Regions from separate parts of the Bacillus seohaeanensis genome, predicted to be linked through region 2. Evidence: riboswitches for the same ligand, from Rfam matches in the RefSeq annotation. Region 2 holds a riboswitch; the other holds the start of a gene.
The links. Region 2 has a riboswitch for S-adenosylmethionine ahead of ACFSUL_RS06755 (hypothetical protein). Riboswitches for the same ligand answer to the same signal wherever they lie in the genome.
Positions count from the first base shown of each region.

Region 1: linked by a shared signal. The riboswitch ahead of ACFSUL_RS20570 (methionine ABC transporter ATP-binding protein) and the one ahead of ACFSUL_RS06755 (hypothetical protein) in region 2 are both predicted to bind S-adenosylmethionine.

Region 1 is NZ_JBHUMF010000035.1:24,575-32,637, forward strand. It holds gene ACFSUL_RS20535 (S-layer homology domain-containing protein) at 1-1,038, opposite strand, end outside; gene ACFSUL_RS20540 (N-acetylmuramoyl-L-alanine amidase family protein) at 1,233-2,033, shown strand; gene ACFSUL_RS20545 (hypothetical protein) at 2,256-2,417, shown strand; gene ACFSUL_RS20550 (hypothetical protein) at 2,459-2,743, shown strand; gene ACFSUL_RS20555 (immunoglobulin-like domain-containing protein) at 2,950-3,378, shown strand; gene ACFSUL_RS20560 (ketopantoate reductase family protein) at 3,611-4,522, shown strand; gene ACFSUL_RS20565 (hypothetical protein) at 4,604-4,903, opposite strand; SAM riboswitch class I at 5,240-5,351, shown strand; gene ACFSUL_RS20570 (methionine ABC transporter ATP-binding protein) at 5,541-6,560, shown strand; gene ACFSUL_RS20575 (methionine ABC transporter permease) at 6,557-7,219, shown strand; gene ACFSUL_RS20580 (MetQ/NlpA family ABC transporter substrate-binding protein) at 7,261-8,063, shown strand, end outside.
Region 2 is NZ_JBHUMF010000015.1:136,570-144,632, forward strand. It holds gene ACFSUL_RS06750 (hypothetical protein) at 581-826, shown strand; gene ACFSUL_RS06755 (hypothetical protein) at 1,308-1,643, opposite strand; SAM riboswitch class I at 1,784-1,889, opposite strand; gene ACFSUL_RS06760 (metallophosphoesterase) at 2,030-2,881, shown strand; gene cspD (cold-shock protein CspD) at 2,943-3,140, opposite strand; gene ACFSUL_RS06770 (GNAT family N-acetyltransferase) at 3,352-3,888, opposite strand; gene ACFSUL_RS06775 (histidine--tRNA ligase) at 3,885-5,195, opposite strand; gene ACFSUL_RS06780 (DUF2164 domain-containing protein) at 5,595-5,849, shown strand; gene ACFSUL_RS06785 (hypothetical protein) at 5,924-6,367, opposite strand; gene ACFSUL_RS06790 (YjcZ family sporulation protein) at 6,574-6,711, opposite strand; gene ACFSUL_RS06795 (hypothetical protein) at 6,920-7,186, shown strand; gene ACFSUL_RS06800 (class II aldolase/adducin family protein) at 7,421-8,063, opposite strand, start outside.

The DNA of each region.
Region 1 (8,063 bases), on a different contig from region 2:
TGTTGGGTCAACCCCAAACGTTCCACTATGACCGTGTTCTATAGTTCCATACTTCTCAATTTTTTTAAGGTCATAAGAATCAATGTTAGTAATTGGCAAAGTTATGGAAGCAGAATAAGTATTATCTCCATTATGCTCAAATTGAGAAAAGACAAAGGTGTCCCCATTATCTAATGTTCTTAATGTAAGCTTCAGTTGCCCAAGCGGTTTACTTGCATAACCCATATGATAGTAATAATGTGTATCAGTTGAACGAATATGCTTTACTGCTGTTTTCTTGAAAAAATTTAACGGAACTCCTTTCGTATTCATTTTAACACCTATTTTATTACCATCATCTAAAGTGACCTGAACATGGGAAGCAGATAAATTTACAGATTCTCCTGGTTTAGCCGGAGAGCTTATTGGCTGATCTTCAATTAACCCTTTGTCTACTAAAAATGTAAATAGTCTATGAATAAATACAGCTGATTCTGCACGGGTTGCTGTAGAAGAATGATCTAATGCATTTTCTTTTGTCCCTTGAATAAACCCATATTGAACCGTTCTACTAAATGCTGTTAAAGCATATTCAGGCACAGAACCAGCATCAGTGAATTCTAGAGTTGCTCTCTCTTTAAAGTCTCCGTTTAACTGTAGTGCACGATCCAGCATAACGGCTGCATCAGCCCTGGAAATCTTTTGATTAGGCAGTGCTTTCCCGTTTAAAGTCCCTTTAACAATTCCAGCTTTTTTAGCTGCAGAAATTTCTTCATAAAGATTACTCCCCTTTGTTACATCAACAAAAGACGAAGAACCTTTTGGTAAATCTAACGCTCTAACTAAAAAAGCCGCAAATTGACCACGAGAAACATCTGCATTTGGACGAAATGAGTTGTCTTTAAAACCTTCAATTATCCCTCTTTCTACCAAGCTGTTAATTTCCTCTTTTGCCCAATGGTCACTTACATCACTTAAAGATTGGGCATTAACAGTAGGCTTAGGTACTATAATAGTACAAATAAAGAGAACCACAATTAGACTAATAATCTTTTTCAAACTATCCCCTCTTCTCACGAAATATTTCATTAAGTTTACTTTTATAGTAAAACATATGTATACACAATCGCAAATAACTGAAGATATGTAAAAGTTAGGAATATGTAAGTGACCAGGTACTTATCCTGAAATAGTTTCCAATTAGCCCTCACCGAAAAAAAAGATTTCACATTAAATATAGTGAGGTGATACTTATGCCAACAGTAGGAAGAGATATTGGACACGGCTCTAATACATGGGAAAATACTAGAGGTAAAGGTGTTAAAGTTAATGGGAAAGTTTATGAGGAACATGACTTTAATTCGAGGTTAGCTATCGAATTGGATAAACATTTACAACGTAATGGCATTGATGTCGTGGCAATACAAAAACCTTTTAGAAACGAGATTGATTTGAAGACTAGAACAGATTTTTATAATAGTCAAAATGTAGATTTGGTTTGGTCTCTACACGCCAATGCTAATAGTAATAAGGATGTAAACGGTATTTGTTGTTTTTATTGGCATGACCACCCTGATTCTAAAAGAGCTGCAGAGCTATTCATAGATGAACTCAACAAGGCAGGATTAGACACACACGGTAATGGATTACACGCTTCTGTACCCGGAACTTGGACAGACTTGCACATTGTTAGAGAAACCAAAATGACTGCTGTACTTACGGAGAACGGATTTATGACAAATTCTACTGACTTTGAAAATATTTTTGGTAAAAAACAAGAAGAATATATTAAAAGGTTAGCCGTTGTTCATGCTAAGGCTATTTGCAGATACTTTAACATTACTTATAAAGAAAAGGGGGATGAAATCATGGATCCATCTAATCAAGCAATAAGAGACAGTGTCTCTATTGTTCTAAAACGCTTAGAAAATAAAGAAAATGGAATTAGTCCTAAATGGAGAAACGACTTTCTAGACGGGAAATTAACAACATCTGATGCTATTGGGTTAATTTATGTAGCTTTAGAAAGAGGGTTAATCCAAGGAGATAAATAACGATAAATACTCCCCTTCCCCTTGATAGAACATTTATGTTTTCATTTAATAAATATTAGACAGCTTACGTTTTATCTACAGAACCTATAAATTCCAAGAATATTATATTTAAACTAGAAGAAATAGTAGTGAGAGAATAGGCTGCACAAAATGCTTTAGATTCCATTTATATTAGCATAGAATCCTTTAATAACAATACCATTATCCTAAGGTATCTGTGTGGTGCTATCTGATGATTGTACTGAATTAGCTGTCATTTTTGACAACTTCGACTCAGTAAGGAAAGATGGGTTGCTTTATATTGACGACATAGAAATTCCGTTTGACTACAAAAAAACAGTTGCCGGAGCTGGCACTATTACTATTGAAGGATTTGACATCTAAATTAACCTTGAAGGGCCACTACTGCATCGGTATTCCTTCCTGTGACAGATGATGTAACAAACCTAAACGAAATGGGATTAATAATAAATAACGAGTTTGAAACAAGCAAAACTATTAATGTTGTTTTGAAAAGCACTAATGTAGAAGCTACTAAGGCTGGTGAGAGACTGACTTGGGGAACTCTCAAAAATAATGGTACAACTTTTAACCTTAATGACAATGAAAAATATGATATAATCCCAGTAAGAAACTATGTATTAGAAGCACCTTTTACCGATAAAGCAAATAATATAACTACATTAACACTTAATATTACAGTTCAATAATACTTTGAAGGGAACCTTTTTGAATAAATAGTTTCGGTAATAGTTTAATTCTTAAATTAAAACACGACGCTTCAACAAATAAAAAATTTGGAATATTACCACAGAAAATTGCATAATAAAATAAACAGTTTTCTCGTATTATTCATTAACCTCTCTTGCTGTTTTCCTATCCGATTATTGGTAAAATGTAGGTAGGAGGTGTTTTAATGATGAAAAAGTATCCATTAGCTGTTTTTTGTTTTGCGTTATTACTTATTTTTTTTAGCGGTTGCCGAGCACCTCTAACAGAAGAAGCCCCTGTCCAAAAACGTGCTGACTCGAAAAATGGTATTACTATCAAAACCGAAAAGGTTGAATATCCAACATCAGTTAAAAAGATTATTGTTAAAATTCAAAATGACAGCCCTAAAGAATTTTCCACAGGTATTCATGTATTCCTTGAAAAAAAAGTGAAAGATACATGGTATAAGGTGCCAATGAAAGACGAATCCTTCACAGAACTAGGTTTTATGCATCCTCCAAATAAATCGTCAACCCTAGTTCTTAATGTCAATGACCTGAAATATAAGCTAACACCTGGTGAATATCGAGCTACTATCGGTGAACTTGCTGCCCCATTTGAAGTTGTAGAGTGAAGAAGAACCAAGTTAGGTTCTTTTCTTTTTTATCAATAACTAACAGAACAATTTGTTTCACTGTTTTTGTCAACTGTGTCATTTTTTATCTATATTTATAACTGTCTACTCCCATAAGCGCAATCCATAGGAACTTACCGGTTTTGTCAACTTTTTGAAAGGCTGTTTACTGCCACCCAGAACTAAACCTGTTAAAATAAAAATAATACATAAACGTTGGAGGGGATGCCAAATGAAAATACTAATAGTTGGAGCCGGCGCAGTCGGCGGCTATTTCGGAGGAAGATTGATTGAAAAAGGCGAAGATGTTACCTTTCTTGTTCGCGAAAAAAGAAAACAGCAGTTAGAGGAAACCGGGCTTGTTTTAGAAAGTGTTCATGGTGATGTAACAGTAAAGCCTCATTTGATCCAGACGGGTGAAAATGTTGAAGCCTACGATGCTGTTTTATTGTCGATGAAGGCCTATCACTTGGAAGGAGCAATCGAGGATTTCCGCCCATATGTTGGTCCTGAAACGATGATTGTACCGCTCCTCAATGGAATCTCTCATATCGATACGTTGGTTGATACATTCGGTGAATCGAATGTTTTAGGCGGTTTATGTTTCATCGAATCCACGTTGAATGAGCAAGGGCATATTGTCCAAACTAGCCCTATTCATGATCTCATATTTGGGGAAAGAACTGGAGAAAAAACGGAGAGAATTACTAAACTTCAACAGGCTTTCAACGGGACGAAGGCAAATTTTGTGTTATCCGAAAATATCAACAGAGATATGTGGCATAAGTACTTATTTATTTCAACATTATCAGGTGTTACTTCCCTATTCCGCTCACCAATCGGTCCTATTCGCGATGACGAGCTAGGTGCTAGTACTATTCAGAATACACTGGACGAAGCAGCATCGATTATGAGAAGCATCAATGCTCCACTTGCTGACGATATTGTAGAAGTGAATTGGGGTAAGCTTCAATCTATGGCACATGAAATGAAGTCGTCCTTGCAGCGTGATATGGAAAAAGGACTATCTGTAGAGGGCGATCACTTTTATGGATATTTACTAGGGATTGCGAAAGAGAAAGAGATTGCAGCTCCGACGCTTGAGAAAATTTATGCGAATTTGCGGATTTATGAGAAGCAGTGATAGGTGATAGGGCAATCAGTCTCCCTGGAATTGGGGGGACTGATTTTTTAAAAGTAAAACTGTTCTCGAACCTTTCTTCCACTACTTTTCCGGTTTCAAAATGGTGCGCTGCAGCGGAACTCCGCCCATCGAAACATTTCTTTCAATAAACAAATAACGTTTACCATCTATTACAAACCGATAATTCCCTTCATACTTTACGTCCATCCCCCTGCTTTCTAGTTCCCGTTGAATCGCTTTAACATACTTATTGTAGTCAATATAGCGTTCATCCAAGTCAATAACGATATGATCTTTCTTATAGCCCATTAGCCAGTTGAATAAGAAAAATGCACCTAAAAGTATTGCTATAACTACTACACCTGTAATAATGCTCCCCATTTTCTCTCCCCCTACTTTATTCCTTTTATATCCTTACGCACAAAATAAATAATTGGTTTCAAATTTCAACCATATTATTACTTAACTATATCGTTTTATTTCTAATCGCTAATTTTGTTTCGAAGTTTGCTTTTTATATTGTATTAGAATGCAAGCCTTTGATCCTTTCTTTTCTCTTCCCATCTACTATTTTTCAGCAAACATATAAACAACCACTATCCTTTTCACTCATAATTCCTTCTAGTCAAAATCGAAATAATTGTCAAATTTCTCTTGACTACTTTAAAACTTTAAAGTATTATGAATTTCAAATGTTAATTGAATAGCGAAAATATCTTCTTATCCAGAGAGGTGGAGGGACTGGCCCTTTGAAACCTCGGCAACGGGTTCTTTACTGAATACCGTGCCAATTCCTGCAAGTGACCAATATGCACTTGTAAGATGAGAAGAGCGGTTTATTTACATATACGTAGGCCCCTCTTCTTCCTGTTAAGAAGAGGGGCCTTTTTGTTTTATTCCATTCTGGTCGAACCTTTAGCACTGTAAAGCAGTCGGGGACGGACCTCTACAACTAAAAACTTTAACAATTTACCGCGTTACCTTATCCGGGGACGGACCTAATAGAAGGAGGGACAACATGATTTCACTACAAAATGTAACAAAGGTGTTTGAGAGTAATGGAAATCCGGTTCATGCTGTGAATGATATTAGCTTGGACGTTGAGAAAGGGGAGATTTTTGGTGTTATTGGATTTAGTGGTGCTGGGAAGAGTACGCTAATCCGTTGTGTGAATTTACTAGAAAGACCGACGAGCGGTAAGATTTTTATTAATAATAAAGATATGACAGAGCTCGATCAGGCAGCTCTTAGGAAAACACGACAAAAGATTGGGATGATTTTTCAGCATTTTAACTTGCTGCATTCTCGGACCGTTTTTGGAAACATTGCTTATCCTCTTAAGCTCGCAAAGTTTTCTAAAGCAGAAATTACTAAACGGGTGACAGAGCTCCTTCAATTCGTGGGGCTAGAGGATAAAGCAAGTTATTATCCGGATCAGCTTTCAGGAGGACAAAAACAGCGTGTCGGAATTGCAAGAGCATTAGCAACTTCACCCGATATCCTGCTTTGTGATGAAGCAACATCAGCCCTTGATCCGCAAACAACGGATGCAATTTTACAACTGTTGAAAAAAGTAAACAAAGAGTACGGAATAACAATCCTAATGATCACGCACGAAATGAATGTTATCCGCGAAATTTGTGACAGAGTTGCCGTGATGGAAAACGGAAAGGTTATCGAGCAGGGTACCGTTTTTGATGTTTTCTCTCAACCAGATAGTCGCACAGCGAAAAACTTTGTAAGAAGTGTCATGAATGATCATATTCCAGATTCAATACTAGAACAGTTGAAATCGAATCAGCCTTCTAATATTTATAGATTAATATTTTTAGGGGAATCTGCCAGCCAGCCGCTTCTCTCTCAAGTGAACAAACAATTTGATGTCGAAGCGAATGTGTTATTTGGACAGATTACGGAGTTGCAAGGAAAGCCTTTTGGAAATTTAATTGTCGAGTTCAAAGGCAAACAAGAAGAAGTAAGAAAAGCACTCGACTTTGTAGAAAAACAAATCTTAGTGAAGGAGGTTAGGGAATCATGAGCATAAATTGGGGTACATTTTGGCCAAGAATTATTGAAGCTACTTGGGATACACTCGTTATGGTCGGATTTTCGCTATTATTTGCCGCTTTAATTGGGATTCCTTTAGGAATTGCTCTTGTTGTGACAAGGAAAGGTCACTTGATGGAGCAGCAAGCTGTTTTTAACATTTTAAATGGGATTGTTAATATTTTTCGCTCGATTCCATTTATTATTTTGATGGTTGCAATTATCCCTTTTACTCGCGTTATTGTGGGAACATCGATTGGGACGGCGGCTGCAATTGTTCCATTAGTCGTTTTTGCTGCGCCATATATTGCTAGATTGATTGAAAGTTCCTTACTTGAAGTCGAACCAGGAGTTATTGAAGCAGCTGAAGCGATGGGTGCTACTCCGTGGCAGATTGTTTTTCAAATATTAATTCCGGAAGCTTTAAGCTCGATTGTATTGAATATTACAATTGCAACAGTTGGACTAGTCGGCGCATCCGCAATGGCTGGTGCTGTCGGGGGAGGCGGCCTTGGTGACCTTGCAATCGCCTATGGGTATCAACGGTTTGAGACATCTGTCATGATTGTGACCGTTATTATTCTTGTTGTGATGGTCCAAGGAATGCAAACATTCGGAAACAGATTTTCTAAATCCATTAGAAGAAGATAGTAGGATGGTTTTATAAAAATTACTTATAAGGGAGAATCACCATGAAGAGAAAATTTGGAATTATACTTACATTCGCTTTATTAGTTGGAGCTTTACTTGCTGGTTGTTCGGGCGGTGAAAAGAAAGTCGTGAAGGTTGGTGTCAACGGTTCTGGTGTACCTACTTGGGAGTATATTAAAGAGAAAGCGGCAGACGAAGGAATTGAAATTGAACTTGTTGAATTTGCCGATTATGTTCGTCCTAATATGGCATTAGCTGATGGGGACATTGATATCAACTCTTTCCAAACAATTTCTTATTTCAATTCATTTATTGAAGAAAAAGATTTAGATCTTTCACCGATTGGTACAACGTATATTGCACCAATGGGACTATACTCTGAAAAATATAAATCAGCCGATGAAATTCCAGAAGGCAGCACTATCGCTGTCCCACAAGAAGCAACAAATATGGGACGCGCCCTTCTACTTTTACAAGAAGCAGGCTTAATTGAACTAGAAGAAGGCTTTGATGGAAACGGTGATCTTGAAGCCATTACAAAAAATCCAAAAAACATAAAGTTTGAAGCTGTTGTTGCAGCACAAACACCGCGTGTACTTCCAGACGTAGCTGGTTCTGTTATCAACAATGGTGTAGCAGTAGAAGCTGGATTCATCCCTGTGGAGGATTCCATTTTCAGAGAAGGCGACACAGCAACGCCTTATATTAATATCATTGCTGCTCGTACAGAAGACAAAGACAATGAAACATACAAAAAGATTGTTGAAATCTTCCAAACGGATGATGTAGCAGATCACGTGAATAAAGTATATAAAAAATCACTAATTCCAACATTCGTACCGCT
Region 2 (8,063 bases):
TGCACCTACCACTTTTTCACGACACCCTAATATAGGAATAACCTTTATAAATTCTTGTACTATAAAAAAGCTAGTTTTACCTAGCTTTTTTAATTATGTGCGTTTAGTTAAGGTAAACTATGGTTTTTACACTATAAAATCTTCCGGTTGATCAAGTAATTTATCAATATCAACATAATATATTGGAGGATTGCATTCTTCTCTTGCAATATCGACGGTCATTTCTAAAATTTGATCAATATCCACACTTATTACCTCCATAATATAGATTAATTAGTTCTTTTGTTCACTACACTATTCGTGATAAGTAAAAGATCTTTGAGGGTATAATGACTTTCTTTTTATATTATACACATCAACTGGGCGATAAGTCCTATATCAAGACTTAGAGGAACCAATAAAGTATCGTTACATACATTCATTCCACATTGTAAGCTAATTAAACTACTTTCTAATTTTTATATAAAACGGAACTATTACCTCCTTACACTCTTACTATTCGCTAGAAATATAGTAGTTTCTTAGAAAAGAATTTCCTATTCTGATATACTCGTAAAAGACGGCGACAGGGGGGATTCCTATGGGGAAAAAGAGGACAGAGGAAGAATTTAATGTGGGACAATCGCGAGTTTTATTTTTCTTCGGGGTGTTTTTTATTGCTTTTCAACCACCTAAACTAGTTACCGTTGCAGCACTACTATTATTTTCAAGTTTTTTTATTCTCAAATGGTTTTATCTATATAAAAACCTTGACGTTAAACCTAAAATAGGCGAAATAATCCAACTAGCACTCTTTATAACATTAATTATGCTCGTTCGCATGTAAATCATAAAAAGAGGTTGGGACATAACTAAAATACTATCCCCTAAAGACGAATAATATCAGATTAAATTATTTCGTAATCGCTGTTACACACCGCTGTTGATTTCCGTGTCAAGACTTCGCTTTCCGCGAGCGGTCGGTGAGCCTCCGGGAAAAGCGGAAGTGGCTTGGTCAGCTCGTGAAGAAAATAGGGAAATACCCAAAAGGCGCTTTTTGCCTTTAGGGGATTTCATCTTTTTCACAGCGAGTTAGCCGCTGGAGCTAAACATGCGCTGCGCTCTTGCGGGGTCTCACCTGTTCCGCTTTTCCCGCAGGAGTCTTCGTCTTGCACTCCAATCAACAGCTAGAACAAGTTAAAAAGAACAACAAGTTTTATTAAGACTTATAAAAAAATCCGAACTAATTTCCCTTCAAATGAAAGAATTAGTTCGAATTTTTATTCACCTAGAGCACATTTGTCCCAGCCTCTTTTTATTAGATCCGGTTATTTTAATGATTTTAAAATAAGTTTTATATAATTTGACTTACTTTCTATTTCTAACCCTTTGCGGATCAATTCACTCCAAATGTATCTGTCTAGCGAATATGGATCCAGTCCTTTTTTCTGCTTTACTATCCAATCGGGTATATCAATATGAAATACAGATTCTCTCTGCGACACGAATAATTCGTTCGTGTTTTTTCCAAGAATTAAAAGAAGTGAATTTTCTTCACTCCAATATTTAAGTTGTTTTTCTACACATGCAGCAACATGGTATAAGAACTTTTCTTCCGGTAGACTTTTTGCCATGTACCCTCGAGCTAATCCGTTATGGTTCATGTTTTCCTCTCCTTTTCTTGCAGTAATTTATTAAAGGTATCAAGAGGAATCGATGTATAATAAGTTAACAGGAAATCATCTGTCACTCTTTACAAAATGCTTCTTATTCACTGAATCAACACAAAAAGCACCTATTCCGTCTGTCATCATTCAAAGCAAAAGCCTCGCTGGTAGTAGCACCTTTTCCTAAAAGGCTGGTTGCTGTGGAGTCAAAGAGCCAGTTCTCTCGTCCACTCTTGATAACCTTTGTTTCTCTTATTATATTACAATTTATTTACGTTGAAAAGCAAAATCATAGTAATCCAATCGGAATTATATATAATTAATATCCTGAAACGTCAAACTGGTATTTTCAAGTGAGCTTTATAAGGGGGTGTGTGGTGGAAATGAAACGAAGAAGAAATATACTTATTACAGTAATTACTATTTTTCTGTTTGGATGTGGATTTTTATACTATCAAAATAATGCAATAACAACGACGCACATTCATATAGCATCTAAAAAGATACCTAGAAGTTTTAATGAATATGTGATTGTCCAATTGTCTGACCTACACAGTAAATCTTTCGGTGACAACCAAAAAAATTTAGTTCAAAAAATAAAAAAGCAAAATCCCGATATTATCGTGTTTACTGGCGATCTAATAGATCAAAAAAAATACGATAAAAAGGCGAGTCTTACTCTAATGGAGGAACTTCTCAAATTGGCACCCGTTTATTATGTAAGTGGTAATCATGAATGGTGGTCAGGAAAATATTCTGAACTAAAAGCAAGTTTAAAAACACTTGGTGTGACTCTACTAGATAATAAATATAAAAAAATAACAAAAGGTCAAGATAGTATTCATATTATAGGCATCGATGACCCTGCAAATGTAGCGGAAGCTGATGAGAAAAAGATTGTGCGTGAGGAGCTCGATACTGTTCTACAGCATATTGAAAAACAAGATAATTTCCAAATTCTCTTATCTCATCGACCAGAAATGTTCCATTTATATAGTGAATATACTATTGACCTCATACTAACTGGTCACGCTCATGGTGGACAAATTAGGATCCCTTTTGTTGGTGGAATAGTAGCACCCAATCAAGGGATTCTCCCTAAATATACAACAGGAAAATATACTATCAAAAACTCCACAATGATTGTTAATAGGGGTTTAGGAAATAGCATCATCCCTCAAAGGATATTCAACAAACCAGAAATCATTGTTCTAAAACTTTTTTCCACTAAATAGGCCCTAATAAAAAAATAGAGTACGCCAAGTGGCGTACTCTATTTAGATAGTTTGGTTTAGATTACTTTTGAACGTTAGCTGCTTGAGGTCCACGATCACCTTCGACGATTTCGAAAGTAACTTCTTGACCTTCGTCTAATGATTTGTAGCCTTCACCTTGAATTGCTGAGAAATGAACGAATACATCGTCTTGACCTTCAACTTCGATAAAACCGAAACCTTTTTCTGCGTTAAACCATTTAACTTTACCTTGTAACATTTAGCTAGTACCTCCTAGTGCTGTTTGCACATGTCTTTATTTTGCTATTCTTGCTCACAGTTAATCAAAACAAGTTATATTTATAATTATCCAATTAAACGGAACAAAAATATTATCTATACTATAACAGATTGAATTTTCAAAAACAAGTAGATAACAGATTGTTTCTTCATAGAAGTTCCATTTTTGTTACCAATTATCTGGATTAACACTATCCACCTATTTTTTCCCAATCACGTTTTAAAATACGCATTTCTACTAAATTCCAATACTCCCTCCCTACCTTTCTATATTCTGGTAGTACTTCTGTTTTTACAAATCCACATTTCTCATAACAGCGAATAGCGCTACTGTTAAAATCAAAAACACCTAAACAGATACTGTAAAGATTTAATTGTTTAAAACCGAATTTCACCACTTCGTTTACCATCATTTCACCATAGCCATTTCCTCTTGCATTTTTTTCTCCAACTAACACTCTTCCAATTCTTGCAGAATGTTTTTGGTGATCAATTTTCCCCAGAGAAATATGACCAATGGCATTATTATTTTCATTCAATGCTTTAAAAATATACATGTATGATTCACTTTTTGAGCTGTCGATAAGGTAACGATTTAACCTTTCTATCGTTACCGGGTATTCTAATGAAGGTCCCGCCCATTGCATAACAAATTCAGGTGTAGCGTTTGAAACCCAAGAACACAGCTGCTCGATATCACTTTTTTTAAACTCCTTCAGTTTAATCATTTTCGGCATTCTCCCTTTACTAAGGCATAGATTTCATCTAACTTGTTTAAGTCAATCGAAATCTCCTTTCCAGAATCCATTTCTTTTATATTTGCGATAGAAGTTTCTACCTCATTTGATCCTACTACCATTACATATGGGATTTTCTCCTTATTTGCATAAGAAAAGGCTTTTGCAAGCTTTTTACCCATCATTTCGATTTCAACCTTTACTCCCGTTTTTCTTAATCCCTGAGCAATTGTCAACACTTCTTTTTCCATCCCAATAGGAATAATTAATAATTCTGTACTATTAGTTGTTAAACTAATTCCATTTTCTTTCAACGCATAATATACAACATCTAGACCAATGGAAATTCCGACTGTTGGATATTCCCTTTCACTATTTAGTAATTTCCCAATAATTTTATCGTATCTTCCCCCACTGCCAATCGATGATGTAATAGTGGAGTTCTTTAAAAATATTTCATAAATCGTTCCCGTGTAAATATCTAAACCTCTTGCTAAAAATGGGGTAAACCGACAGAATTCTTTTATGTTGAATGCTTCTAAATACGCTTCTAGTTCTGCTATTTCGTTAAGTCCTTCATTATAAAGACTATTTTGAAACATTGCTTTCCGTTTATCTAGTGCCAACAAATCTTTATCTTTTAATAACTCAACAATCCGTGTGATTTGTAAAGTATTTATCCCTTTTTCATTTAGTTCTTCGGTGACACCATCTACTCCTATTTTTTCTACCTTATCTAGCGTTAATATAACAGCGTTCGTTTTTCCCTCTGGAATTTCTAATGACCTTAACATTCCTACAAGCAGTTTTCGATTGTTGTACTGAATTTCTATTTCTAATCCGAGTTTATTAAAAACATCAACCGCCATTGTCATTAACTCTGCTTCCGCAAGCATATTTTTCACGCCAACAATATCAACATCACATTGCGTGAACTCACGAAGTCTCCCCGTCTTAACGGGGCCATCTCGAAACACTTTACCTATTTCATATCGCTTGAACGGCATTCTTAATTCGGGATTCTGAGCGATTACTTTTGCAAATGGAATCGTTAAATCATATCGAAGGCTTATATCTCTTTCCCCTTGATCTGTTAGCCGATATACCTCTTTCAAAATTTCAGCACCTCCTCCGTATTTAGACGCCATTAATTCAAACGGATTTAATATGGACGTTTCTAACGGCTTACACCCATATTTCCTAAAGACCGACTCAGAAATCTCCTTAATTTCATTACGAACAGCTTGCTCCTCTGGCAAAAAGTCTTTCGTACCTTTTAATAATTGAATTTCTTTCATGACTTAGTCCTCCTTGAATTTTTATAAAAACAAAAAAAACGCTTTGTGGGTATAAAAATACCCACAAAGCGTTTTCGAAAATACTTAAATAGAAAACGATGTGCGGGTAACAGAAATAGCCCTGCATTGACCCACAACATCGGGAATGCAGAGCTACGTGTGATGATGAAGTTGTTGAGATAAATTTGCGAATTGGCAAAACATTTCAAACACCTCGACTTTTTTGTCATTATATCCATACGCTCCCTTTTCGTCAAGGGAAGGATGGCAATTCTAGACTACCAGTTCCTTGTTTAACTATCTGGACCGCTCCCCGCACGATTAATGGATATCCATCCCTACCTTCTCCTTTCTTATGTTAAGATGAAAAAAACGGGAGAAAGGAGGATTTTTTCAAAAATGACAATCAAAATACCAAAGGAACAGAAAGATGAAATTGTTAGTCGAATTCAAACTTTCTATTATGAACAAACTGGGGATGAAATTGGTCAACTTGCTGCAGAAAACTGGTTTGAATTTTTTTATAAAGAAGTAGGACCTGTTTTTTATAATCAGGGAATTATGGATTCGAAAGATGTCTTAATGGATAAAATGCTTTTATTAGAAGAAGATTTATATGCATTAAAGAGACCCGATCATGAACGAAGAAGATAAAGTGAAACTTTACATCGGTGAAAGTTTCACTGCCCACTAATGCAGGAGAAGTAAGGAGAAGCGGCAAAAAACTGCTACTCCTTTTCTACTTTATGGACAACCAGGTCATCAAGTAGCCCATCATTATTAATTACTTCTAGAGTGACGACTTCCTCGTCTTTATTTTTAATTTCTTTTATTATTTTTTCAAGGTCGCTTCCTTCTTGAAGAGTCATTGTCTTCTTTACTTCAACCGTACCTTCTTTAGCATCTTTCACTTTAAACTCTTTGTCCGTGAAGACTAAATCGGTTCCGACTGCATTACGCATTGTTTCACCTTGAAGGAAAAATCGGGCTTGGAATGTCGTTTTCGGTTCAAGATTTTCATCTGTCATTTCAGCAAAAAAAGTTATTTGCTGAGTGTCTTCGTTTATTATTACTTTTCCCTTCTCAATCACTTCTGCTGCATTTTGATTACATGCACTAAGAATGCCGACTGAAAGGAGTAACATAAATAAGATAATTTTCGATTGTTTCAATGGTTTTCCCCCTATGTCTAGCTCTAGCCACTAAAATGTAAAATCCCTTTTTATTTTATCGAAAATTGTCCTTTATGCAAAATAATAATCAAACTCGAAACGTGAAAACGAGCTGGTATTTTCATGAAAAGTGTTAAAATCTCTTTTTTACTAGGTTATTTTTTGTATGTAAAAGGACTGCCTGTACGGCAGTCCCTTTCCTTTCATTATACAAACGCTGTACCAACAATAATGAGGAGGATAAATAATACTACAATTAGAGCAAATCCTCCTGCTCCATATCCTCCACCGCCGTATCCGTAGCCACCGTAACCGCAGCCACCGTATCCAAATCCAAATCCCATAAAAATTCTCCTTTCATGTTGATCTACTACCATCTTATGATTCTTAAATGAATTTGTTTGTATAGTTGTCTAGATGAAAGGAAATTTATATTTTGCCGACCTTTACTATCCTTGCTATTTTCAACACCTGTTTTATTTTTCTGTCCAAACTTATTTACTTATTAAAACATAGATTATTAAAGAACATGACTAGAAAGGAGGAAGGTGAGTGATGCAAGGAGAAAGAGAGGAAAACCTACAGGAAATTCAGGAAGAAAAAAAAGACGTTTTTTCTCAAATTATGTTCGGTGATCGTAAGCCAGCACGAAATAACTTAAGATTGACTACCTCACCTGAACAAGAAAAAACCGATTCAGATTATAGTATTATCCTGGAACAGCTTTTTGATATATATTCCTCAATCCAGGAGCTAAAACCAATAGTAGATGAACTCTCTCCGGTTGTTCAATTTATAAAGAAAAAGTTCAAATCATAAATTTCTGTTTAAAGCCTAGAAACTAGCTCTTTTACTGTCCTCGCCTATACCATATTTCCTCAATCGTCAATATGGTATAACGCAACAAACTACGGAAGTAATTAAAAATCGGATAACTAATCTAATAAAATTAGAAGTAAATCCTACCGAAATTCGGTAGGATTTACTTCACCATACGTTGTGTACCCTCTACATTATGAAGTTGGAAGGCTGAATAATTATCTTTTTTTATTTTTAATCCAATAAATCCGGCTGTTCTTTTACAATTCGATCCCATAACGGTTGGAATTGGAACCACCCTGCAGGAGATGTTCCCACCTCAGAAGCAGCTTTCTTTGCACCTTCATCCGAAATAAGACGAGGTGTTCCAGCGGCCTCTGCCATTAGTTGGGCCTGACAAGAGCGTTCCATCGTAATAAACCACCAGGCAGCTTCATCGACCGTTTTCCCTACAGTTAACAACCCATGATTCATTAATATAGCAGCCTTACGTTGCCCAAGGGCATCCGCAATTCTTTTACCTTCTTCTGTATCTAATACGAGACCAGTATAATCATCAAATAAACTATGGTCCTCATAAAAAGCACAAGCATCTTGCGTCAGCGGATCCAATGTGCGGCCTAGCGCAGACCAAGTTTTCCCATAAATTGAGTGCGTGTGTGCTGCTGCGATCACATCGGGACGGGCTGCATGAATTTGGGAATGAATTGCAAAGGCAGCCCGATTTACCGGACGCTCCCCTTCAACCACTTTTCCTTCGTGGTTAACTAGAATTAGATCAGAAGACCTAATTTGTCCAAAATGCATACCAAATGGATTCACCCAAAAGTGATCTTTTCTTTCAGGGTCTCTTGCAGTAATGTGTCCGGCAACCCCT